3 regions of the Bradyrhizobium sp. B120 genome follow, and region 1 is predicted to be linked to each of the others. Evidence: predicted binding sites of a transcription regulator. Region 1 holds the regulator's gene; each other region holds the start of a gene.
The links. The regulator LexA, encoded in region 1, represses DNA repair genes until DNA is damaged. The targets are predictions, from matches to a motif close to TGTTCNNNNTGTGTTCNG.

Region 1 (3,229 bases):
CCGATGCCCTGTCCGCCGTCCTCGCCGGCGCCGAACCGCTGCCGGAGGAGATGGTGGCGCTCGATGCCGCCTACCACCGCACCCTGGCGCGCGACCTCGCCGCGCTGCGCACCCAGCCGCCGCAGCCGATGTCGGCGATGGACGGCTATGCCGTGCGCGCGGCCGACGCCGGTGATCTGACGGTCCGGCTCAAGGTGATCGGCGAAGTCGCCGCCGGCCGGCCGTTCGAGCGCACGGTCGGCGCCGGCGAAGCGGTGCGGATCTTCACCGGCGGCGTGATCCCTAATGGCGCCGACGCCGTCATCATCCAGGAAGACACCGCCGTCGACGGCGACCACATCACGATCACCGAGCCAGCTGCCGCCGGACGGCACATCCGCCCGGCCGGCGTCGACTTCCGTGAAGGCGACGTGCTGCTCGCCGCCGGCAGCCGCCTCTCCGATCGCGCGCTGTCACTGGCGGCCGCCATGAACTATCCGGACCTCGCGGTGCACCGTCGTCCGAAGGTCGCGGTGCTGGCGACCGGCGACGAGCTGGTGATGCCGGGCGCGACGCCCGGGCCCGGCCAGATCGTCTATTCCAACGGTTACGCGCTGCGGGCACTGGCGCGCGCCGAGGGCGCCGAGACCGTCGATCTCGGGGTTGCCGCCGACACGGTGGAAGCCACCACCGCCGGCATCCGCCGGGCGCGCGAGACCGGTGCCGACATCCTGATCACGACCGGCGGCGCCTCGGTCGGCGACCACGACCTGGTCAAGCAGTCGCTGGAGGCCGAGGGCGTTCAGATGGCGTTCTGGCGGATTGCGATGCGACCCGGCAAGCCGATGATGCATGGCCGGCTCGGCGCAATGCGGGTGATCGGCCTGCCCGGCAATCCGGTGTCCTCCTATGTCTGCGCCTTCCTGTTTCTGGTGCCGTTGATTCGGGCACTGAGCGGCCGAAAAGCTGTTCGTCATCGCCGCGAGAGCGCATTGCTCGGCCGCGACCTCGCCGCCAACGACCAGCGCGAGGACTATCTGCGCGCACGCATCGAGGCGCGCGAGGACGGCACGCTGATCGCAACGCCGGTCACACAGCAGGACTCGTCGCTGCTCGGGAATCTCGCTGCGGCACGGGCACTTCTCGTGCGTCCGCCGTTTGCGCCTGCCGCCGTCAAAGGCAGCGAATGCGAGATCCTGACACTGCCCGAGTGACGGCGCAGACCGCATCGCTTGAGCGCTCGCCGGATGCGTTCACCGGAAATTAAGTGGTTGCGGAACACATATCGAACATATAGTGTCCGTTCATGATTTGTTTCGAGTACTGGTGTGTACAAATGGGAGGCCGCGAGGGAGCGCTTGTGATGAGCACCGTGCTCCTGAGGTCAGGCCCCGCCTGCAGGCCTACCTGAAGAGTCTCGGAATCGAACGACGCTACCAACCGGGGGAATACTCGAGATGCTCACGCGCAAACAGTACGAACTTCTGCGTTTCATCAATGAACGTCTGAAAGAGGCCGGCGTACCGCCCTCGTTCGACGAGATGAAGGATGCGCTCGACCTGCGCTCGAAGTCCGGAATCCACCGCCTGATCACTGCGCTGGAAGAGCGCGGATTCATCCGCCGCCTGCCCAACCGCGCCCGCGCCATCGAAGTCATCAAGCTGCCCGAACTCTCGGCTGGCGGCGGCAACGGCCGCCGCGGCTTCACGCCGAGCGTCATCGAAGGCACCCTCGGCAAGCGCACCAGCTCGCCGCCGATCGCCGAGGACGACGGCAACCGTCCGGTCGCGGTCCCCGTGATGGGCCGGATCGCCGCCGGTACGCCGATCGAGGCGCTGCAGACCCGCAGCCACACCATCAGCGTACCGCCCGACATGCTCGGCTCCGGCGAGCACTATGCGCTGGAAGTGCGCGGCGACTCGATGGTCGATGCCGGCATCCTCGACGGCGACATGGCGCTGATCCAGCGCAACGACGTCGCCAACACCGGCGACATCGTGGTGGCGCTGATCGACGAGGAGGAAGCCACCCTGAAGCGCTTCCGCCGCCGCGGCGCATCGATCGCGCTGGAGCCGGCCAATACCGCCTATGAAGTGCGCATCCTGCCGCCGAACCGGGTCCGCATCCAGGGCAAGCTGATCGGCCTCTATCGCAAATACTGAATTTCAAATACTTGCGGCGGCGGGGAACGAGCAACACATCGGATCGTTCCTTGAATGATAGCGCAACGTGCTGTTTGCCCGATGCGCTCCGATACCTCTCACGCAGCGTCGCGTGTTTGTGATCGGGAGCGTTGGGCGACCAGTCGTACAATCGCCCAGAAACGAGGAGACACTCGTTCGCTATCGTCCACTCTGGTAGAGGCCCTATGCCTCAAGGAGAGGCACGGGTCGCTACCTCGATTAGAGGAGCCATCCGATGTGTGACTATAGTCTGCACGCCGTGGCGTCGCGCCCCGCCATTGTTGGAGAGACGCTGATCACCACGACTTTCCGCGGCACGTCGACCCGCGGCTTTGCTTCGGAGACCGATCCCACTGTCGCGGTCTGCATGCTGCCGGGCACCGAGCTCGCTTTCGCCGAGAACGTTCGCTACGACAGCCGCTGGATCTGGACCAAGACGATGAACTTCCGCGTCGGCGTGTTCAACGAAGTCGAGCCCGACGTTCCCGATCGCCATCATGACGCGGTCGAATTCCCCGACGGCAGCCATGTGCTGGTGACCCAGCTGGTCGAGGGACAACGCGTCAGCGTGCTGCAATTGCCGGCACTGCATCCGCCGGTCGAGCAGAAGCCGAAGGTGGTGGAGCGGCGGCCCTCCGCATTTGCGTCGCTGTTTTTGGGTTGAACGCATCGTCGCCGCGGAATGAGCTGTCCGGCGGCGGATGACCTAAGCGATTTCGAGCGACCCCGGACGCCGGGTTCCGGGGCGCAGCTGGAGAATTGCGTCGACACGCGCCTTGGCGCATCATCGGGCACGGAGGACGTGCGTGGTGGTCGACAAGGTCACATGGCAAAAGGCTGGACGCGTCACGGAGCCGGGCCGCTACATGTTCCGGTTCGGCTGGCTGACGGTGACGGCTGACGACCTGAAGGTCTGGGAGCAATTCCCCGAGGCTTCCTTCACCCTCGTCAAGAAGCCCGACGCCGGCCCTGACTCCGACGAATACCATCTCGGCCTGTTCGAGCTGCCGACCGGGCCCTCGCCCGACAACGGTTAATCATCGCCCTGCAAATCGGTTTCGGCCGGC
Region 2 (3,229 bases), 3.6 Mb from region 1:
GCTTCGATGAAGATCGAGAGATTCTTGCGCGCCTGGGCCTGGCCGACGAACTCCGTCAGCGACTGCGGACGCAGCGCGGTGTCGCCGACATCGTCGGAGCGGCGTTCGGGCGTAACGATGCGCGAGGGCGTGTTCATGTTCGCAGACCAGTACAACGCAAGCCGCGTCGGTGGTGGTTAGGCTCCCCTCCCCCTTGTGGGGAGGGGTTGGGGAAGGGGGCCCACACGAAGACTGCCGCCGCGGCACCCCCCTCCCTAACCCTCCCCCACAAGGGGGGAGGGAACGCAGTGACGCGCCCAGCGCGAATGATGCACGATATCGAGCGCAGGTTCACTTCGACAATTCCTTAAGCCCCAGCCGGATCAGCTGCGCGGTCTCGGCCTTCTCACCGGCGCTGCGCGAGGCGGCGGCGATGGCGGCGGCGGCCTGCGGCTGGCCGTAGCCGAGATTGACCAACGCTGAGATCGCGTCGGTGACCGGGCGTGGCGCGCGATTGTTGTCGATCGCGCCTGACAATTGCACCACCGCGGGATCGACATCGGCAAAGCCCGGCGCCTTGTCCTTCAATTCGCTGACGATGCGCTCGGCGACCTTCGGCCCGACACCGGGCGTCCGCGCCACCGCCGCCTTGTCGCGCAACGCGATAGCGTTGGCGAGATCGGTCGGCGGCAACGTGCTGAGCACCGCGAGCGCGACCTTGGCGCCGACACCCTGCACGGTCTGCAACAGACGAAACCATTCGCGCTCGAGATCTGAGCGGAAGCCGAACAGCTTGATCTGGTCCTCGCGGACATAGGTCTCGATCGAAAGCACGGCCGCCCCGCCCGGCTGTGGCAGCGCCTGCAACGTGCGGCTCGCGCAATGCACCTGATAACCGACGCCGCCGACGTCGAGGATCACGTAATCCTCGCCGTAGGAATCGATCAGGCCCTTGAGCTTGCCGATCATAGGTTCGCCACCCTGAGGCGCAGCGCGATGCTCTGACGGTGATGGGCGTGGGTGATCGCAATCGCGAGCGCGTCGGCGGCGTCGGCGGACGGCGGCTCGGCTTTCGGCAGCAGGATCTTCAGCATCACCTGGATCTGGTTCTTCTCGGCATGTCCGGCGCCGACCACGGTCTTCTTGACCTGGTTCGGCGCGTATTCGGCGACCGAGATACCGAACATTGCGGGCGCCAGCATGGCGACGCCGCGGGCCTGGCCGAGCTTCAGCGTGGCAACGCCGTCCTTGTTGACGAAGGTCTGCTCGACCGCCGCCTCCGCCGGCCTGTAGTCGCCGAGCACGGCGGCCAGCCCCTCATGGATTGCGAGCAGCCGGCTCGCCAGCGGCAGATCGTCCGGCGGCTCGACCGAACCGCAGCCGACATAGACCAGACGGTTGCCTTCGGTCTCGATCACGCCCCAGCCGGTGCGGCGGAGACCCGGGTCGATACCGATGATGCGGACGGGAGAGCGAATCGGCTGCGATGTCATGGGGTAGTGATACCGCCTAGCCTGCGAGAACGAAACACAAACGCCGCCATCATACCCGGGAAAGCGGGCGTTCGTGCCCCGGGCGCGGCGCAGCACGAAGTGATGCGGCGCTGAACCGGGGCCTATCTATCTTCTTCGCATGCAGAGACATGGGTCCCGGCTCTGCAGCGCACCGCTTACGCGCTGCGCCGCGTCCGGGACACGAGAGCTGCGTCAGCCGCCCATCTTCGCGAGCAGCGCGTCGGATACCTCGAAATTGGCGTACACGTTCTGCACGTCGTCGTGCTCGTTGAGCAGGTCCATCAGCTTCAGCAGCTTTTCGCCGGTCTCGTCGTCGACTGCGACGGTGTTTTGCGGCTTCCAGGTCAGCGCCGCCTTGCGCGGCTCGCCGAACTTCGCCTCCAGCGCCTTTGCGACTTCGCGGAAGGTGTCCTGCGAGGCGTAGACCTCGTGACCGGCTTCGCTCGAGACCACGTCGTCGGCGCCGGCCTCGATCGCGGCATCCAGCATGGCATCGTCGGAGGCGACCTTGGCGTCGTATTCGATGATGCCGGTGCGGTCGAACATGAAGGCGACCGAACCGGTTTCGCCGAGATTGCCGCCCGACTTGGTGAAGAAGGAGCGGATGTCGGAGGCGGCGCGGTTGCGGTTGTCGGTCAGCGCCTCGACGATCACGGCGACGCCGCCGGGGCCATAGCCCTCGTAGCGGATCTCGTCATAGTTCTCGCCCTCACCGCCGATCGCCTTCTTGATGGCACGGTCGATATTGTCCTTCGGCATATTCTCGGCGCGGGCGGCGACCACGGCGGCGCGCAGCCGCGGATTCATCGCCGGGTCCGGGGTGCCGAGCTTGGCCGCCACGGTGATTTCGCGGGCCAGCTTGCCGAAAAGCTTCGACTTCTGGGCATCCTGCCGGCCCTTGCGGTGCATGATGTTCTTGAATTGGGAATGGCCGGCCATGCGACGTCTCTTCGAGCGTAGGATCTGAACAGGGGTGGAAAACGCGGCCTTATAGGCCCCTGGCGGTCAAAATCAAAGGTCGGCAGGGGCCGTCCGGCGCGGGAATACTACCGCAAGCCGGAATATGAGGCACTTGTTAACCATGACTTCATGCCCGGATGCGAGGATCACCCCGTCCTGCCGCAACTTTCCAAGGCAACTACCAAGCCAACTTCCAACAGCCCCACAGAGCCCCCATGGCGTTCGGTTTGTTTCGAAAGCAAGTGCCGGAGCCGGCTGCGCCGCAGGTTCCAAGCGTGGCCGCCGCGGCTGAAGCCTCGACCGAGACTGATTCGGCCAAGGATTCGTCCAGGGAGATCCTGGAATTGCTGGAACTGGAGCTCGGCGCGATGATCCGCCAGCTCGAGCGTGCCGCAGGCTCGGTGGCCGACGGCGCCGAGGCGACGGCCGCCAAGCTCGCGACCATCCGCGCCCGCACCGACGCACTGACCGGCCGCAGCAGCGATGCGCAGAGCACCGCGACGACGTTCTCGGAAGCCGCCGACCGTTTCACCCACTCCGCCGAAGGCATCGGCGCCCAGGTGCGCAGCGCGAGCCAGCTCGCCGACGATGCCGCAGCAGCGGCGCGCGAGGCAACGGTCAATGTCGATCGCTTGCGCGAATCCTCGGCGGCGATCGGCAATGTCGTCAATCTGATCGCGCAGATCGCGCGGCAGACCACGCTGCTCGCGCTCAACTCGACCATTGAAGCTGCGCGCGCCGGCGCGGCCGGCAAGGGCTTTGCGGTGGTCGCCACC
Region 3 (3,229 bases), 3.3 Mb from region 1:
CTTGCGGATCGGCAGATCGACGGCGCTCGCGGCACCGGTGGACAGGACAAGGCAAACAGCAGAACCAAGCAAGGCAAGCTGTCGGGTCATGCGGTGAGCTCCCGGCTGAACGATCGAAGGATTTGGAGTGCGCTCAGTAGAGCGTGCGCACCGGCCTCTGGGCCGAACCGTAGGGCACCCAACGGCAGGCGAACGAGATGTAGCCACCCGGGTAGCGCTGCATCGCAAGGAACTTGACCACCTTGCCGTAGGAAGCGCAGTGATCGACGGCGAGCTGCCGCGCATCGGTCTGGGCCGCCAGGGTATAGGCGATGATACCGCCGGTATCATTGCCCTTGAACGGCGGCACCGGCTGCATCCAGTCGGCTCGCGCCGGACCAACGGCCAGCATCCCGCAAACGGCAACCAGGCACGCGGCCAATTTCCTTCGCATCGCAGACTCCATTTCGCTTGCGACCAACATAGAGTGCGCCGGCGACCATGGAAAGAACGAGCCGGCTGCTGGAGGTGGACTTCTCCGCAGGTGTTGCCGCGCTGCACTTGACCTTGCCGGGGCTTCACGGCACCGTCCGCCACATCTGATCATCGGGTGGATTCCCATGCGCAACCTGTTCAACTCCCCCAATAAACTCAGCCACACGCTTGGCCTCGGCGCCGCGCTCGTGGTCGGCCTTCTGGCGTTCGGGGGCACGGCTCAGGCCGCCAATCCGTTCGAATTAAATTTCTGGCTGTCCGGCCCGCGCTATGACGGCCATGTGGCACCCTGCGAGAAGGCCCTGGCGACCATCAGCGATCAATTCCATGAGAAAGAAGCCACCTTCTGGAATTCGCCGCTCGTGATCACCGGCTTCAGCCGGATCCACGAAACCGCGTTCCGCCCCTGGCAGTCCGACAACATTCCGCGCCGCTATTGCTCGGGAGACGCGGTGTTGAGCGACGGCAAGGTGCGCAAGGTGCACTATTCGATCATCGAGGACGGCGGCTTTGCCGGCACCAACCAGGGCGTCGACTGGTGCGTCGCCGGGCTGGATCGCAACTGGGCATACAACCCGTCCTGCAAGGCCGCCCGGCCCTGATCTCCGACCAGTTCGGTCAAAACGGAAGCCGCCGCCATCCAGACGGCGGCTTTTGTTCTTGAAATGTTCCAGCGGCCTGCTAGGCTCTGAATGGTCGCGTGAGGGGAGCGTTTGATGCCTCGGTTGGTCACAATTTCCCGATTTCTGATTTCAATTGCCTTTGTTCTGTGTGGTGCGATGGGGGCCTCGGCCCAGGATCGCCGGCAGAATGCGCCCGGCGAGTTCGACTTCTATGTGCTGTCGCTGTCATGGTCGCCCTCGTTCTGCGAGGCGGCGAGCGAGCGCGGCAACAACGGCCGCGGCACGCAGGCGCAGTGCGGCGGACGGCCATACTCGTTCGTGGTGCACGGGCTGTGGCCGCAATATGAGCGGGGCTTTCCGGAATACTGCCAGCGGCCCTCGCCCCGCCTCGCCCGCAACATCATGAGCTCGATGCTCGACCTGATGCCGGCGCCCGGGCTGATCTACAACGAGTGGGACAAGCACGGCACCTGCTCCGGCCTCGGCGAACGGGCCTATTTCGAAGCCATCCGCAAGGCCCGCGCCGCGGTGAAGATCCCCGAGGAATTCCTGCAATTGACGGAGCCGAAGACGATCGCGCCCGACGAGCTGGAGACGGCGTTCATCAAGGCCAATCCGGGGCTCAGCAACTCCGCGATCTCGGTGACCTGCGACAGCAAGCGGCTCAGCGAGGTGCGGATCTGCCTCAGCAAGGATCTGCAATTCCGTTCCTGCGAGGAGATCGATCGCCGCGCCTGCCGCCGCGATCAGGTGCTGATGCCGCCGGTTCGCGGCGGCTGAAGTCCCGTCCGCGTCAGAGCCGGGCAAACGCGCGTTGTCGCGCCGAGTGTCCCGGCCATGGACGCCATCACGAAACTAGCGAGATAAGGCATCGATGCCCGGGACAGGCCGGGCATGACGCAGTACAACATGCGCACCCTCTGGAGCGCAGCGTCATCGCATGAACTATCGTCACGCCTTTCATGCCGGCAGCTTTGCCGACGTCATCAAGCACATCGTGCTGGTGCGCATGCTCACCTACCTGCAGGAGAAGCAGGCGCCGTTCCGCGTCATCGACACCCATGCCGGCGCCGGCCTCTATGATTTGACGTCGAGTGAAGCGCAGCGCGGCGGCGAATGGCTGACCGGCATCGCGCGACTGATGCAGGCGCGGCTGTCCGACAAGGCATTGCCGCTGGTCGCGCCCTATCTCGACATCGTCAGAGCATTCAACCCGAGAGGCGAACTGAAAGCCTATCCGGGCTCGCCGTTGATCGCGCGGGCGCTGCTGCGTCCGCAAGACCGTATGACGGCCTGTGAGATCGAGCCCGTGGCGCGCAAGCAATTGATCGATGCATTGCGACGCGATGCGCAGGCGCGCGTCGTCGATCTCGACGGCTGGATGGCACTGCCTGCATTCGTGCCGCCGAACGAACGGCGCGGCCTTGTGCTGATCGATCCGCCATTCGAAGCGAAGGACGAGTTCGAGCGGCTGGCCAGTGCCTTCACCGAAGCGTTCGCGAAGTGGCCGACCGGCACATATCTTTTGTGGTACCCCGTAAAAACCCGGAGAGCTACCGACGAGCTCGCGCGCAGCGTGGCTGCAGCAACAGCAAGCAGTCGGCCCGCGGGCAAATGCTTGCGTTTGGAATTCAGTGTGGCGCCGCAAGAAACCGGCGCAGGCCTCGTTTCTACCGGCCTTTTGATAGTGAATCCGCCGTGGACGCTGGCGGGCGAGCTGAAGATCATCCTGCCCGAACTCGAGAGACCGCTTGGTCAAGGTGGCGCCGGACGCTTCAGACTCGAAACGCCTAAACCTTGATCGGTAGCACCCACTGAAAAGTTCTATTTGAGCATAGGCAACGCGCGCGGAACCGTATTATGCTCATCCTGTTACGACTGGCTTTACGTTCCGCTTCCGCGAATGGTTGCGGCGGAGTGACAAGGCCGAAATAAAATCCAGGCAGACCGGTGGCGTGACGCCGGCCTGTTCAGGTGGCCAAGCTTCCGACAAGCGAATGTCGGTCAACCGCTACGCGGCGTGCGCGTAGCGGTGGAGCAATACGGGGGAGGAGTTTCCCGATGGCCATGACTGGGACAGTCAAGTTCTTCAACGGAGAGCGTGGCTACGGCTTCATCAAGCCTGATGATGG

Region 2: a site for LexA is predicted at 1,498-1,515, ahead of ruvC (crossover junction endodeoxyribonuclease RuvC). Genes of this name have one in related genera too.
Region 3: a site for LexA is predicted at 1,130-1,147, ahead of ACOIX3_RS06805 (ribonuclease T2 family protein). Genes of this name have one in related genera too.

The regions. Positions count from the first base shown of each region.
Region 1 covers NZ_CP185242.1:4,685,274-4,688,502, forward strand. Annotated here, with positions in the region: gene glp (gephyrin-like molybdotransferase Glp) at 1-1,193, shown strand, start outside; gene lexA (transcriptional repressor LexA) at 1,437-2,141, shown strand; gene ACOIX3_RS21420 (hypothetical protein) at 2,398-2,826, shown strand; gene ACOIX3_RS21425 (hypothetical protein) at 2,972-3,199, shown strand; gene ACOIX3_RS21430 (ComEC/Rec2 family competence protein) at 3,196-3,229, opposite strand, start outside.
Region 2 covers NZ_CP185242.1:1,087,365-1,090,593, reverse strand. Annotated here, with positions in the region: gene ruvB (Holliday junction branch migration DNA helicase RuvB) at 1-137, opposite strand, end outside; gene ruvA (Holliday junction branch migration protein RuvA) at 331-948, opposite strand; gene ruvC (crossover junction endodeoxyribonuclease RuvC) at 945-1,472, opposite strand; gene ACOIX3_RS05145 (YebC/PmpR family DNA-binding transcriptional regulator) at 1,686-2,432, opposite strand; gene ACOIX3_RS05140 (methyl-accepting chemotaxis protein) at 2,669-3,229, shown strand, end outside.
Region 3 covers NZ_CP185242.1:1,423,393-1,426,621, reverse strand. Annotated here, with positions in the region: gene ACOIX3_RS06820 (DUF3617 domain-containing protein) at 1-90, opposite strand, end outside; gene ACOIX3_RS06815 (hypothetical protein) at 134-433, opposite strand; gene ACOIX3_RS06810 (hypothetical protein) at 600-1,076, shown strand; gene ACOIX3_RS06805 (ribonuclease T2 family protein) at 1,254-1,877, shown strand; gene ACOIX3_RS06800 (23S rRNA (adenine(2030)-N(6))-methyltransferase RlmJ) at 2,038-2,898, shown strand; gene ACOIX3_RS06795 (cold-shock protein) at 3,159-3,229, shown strand, end outside.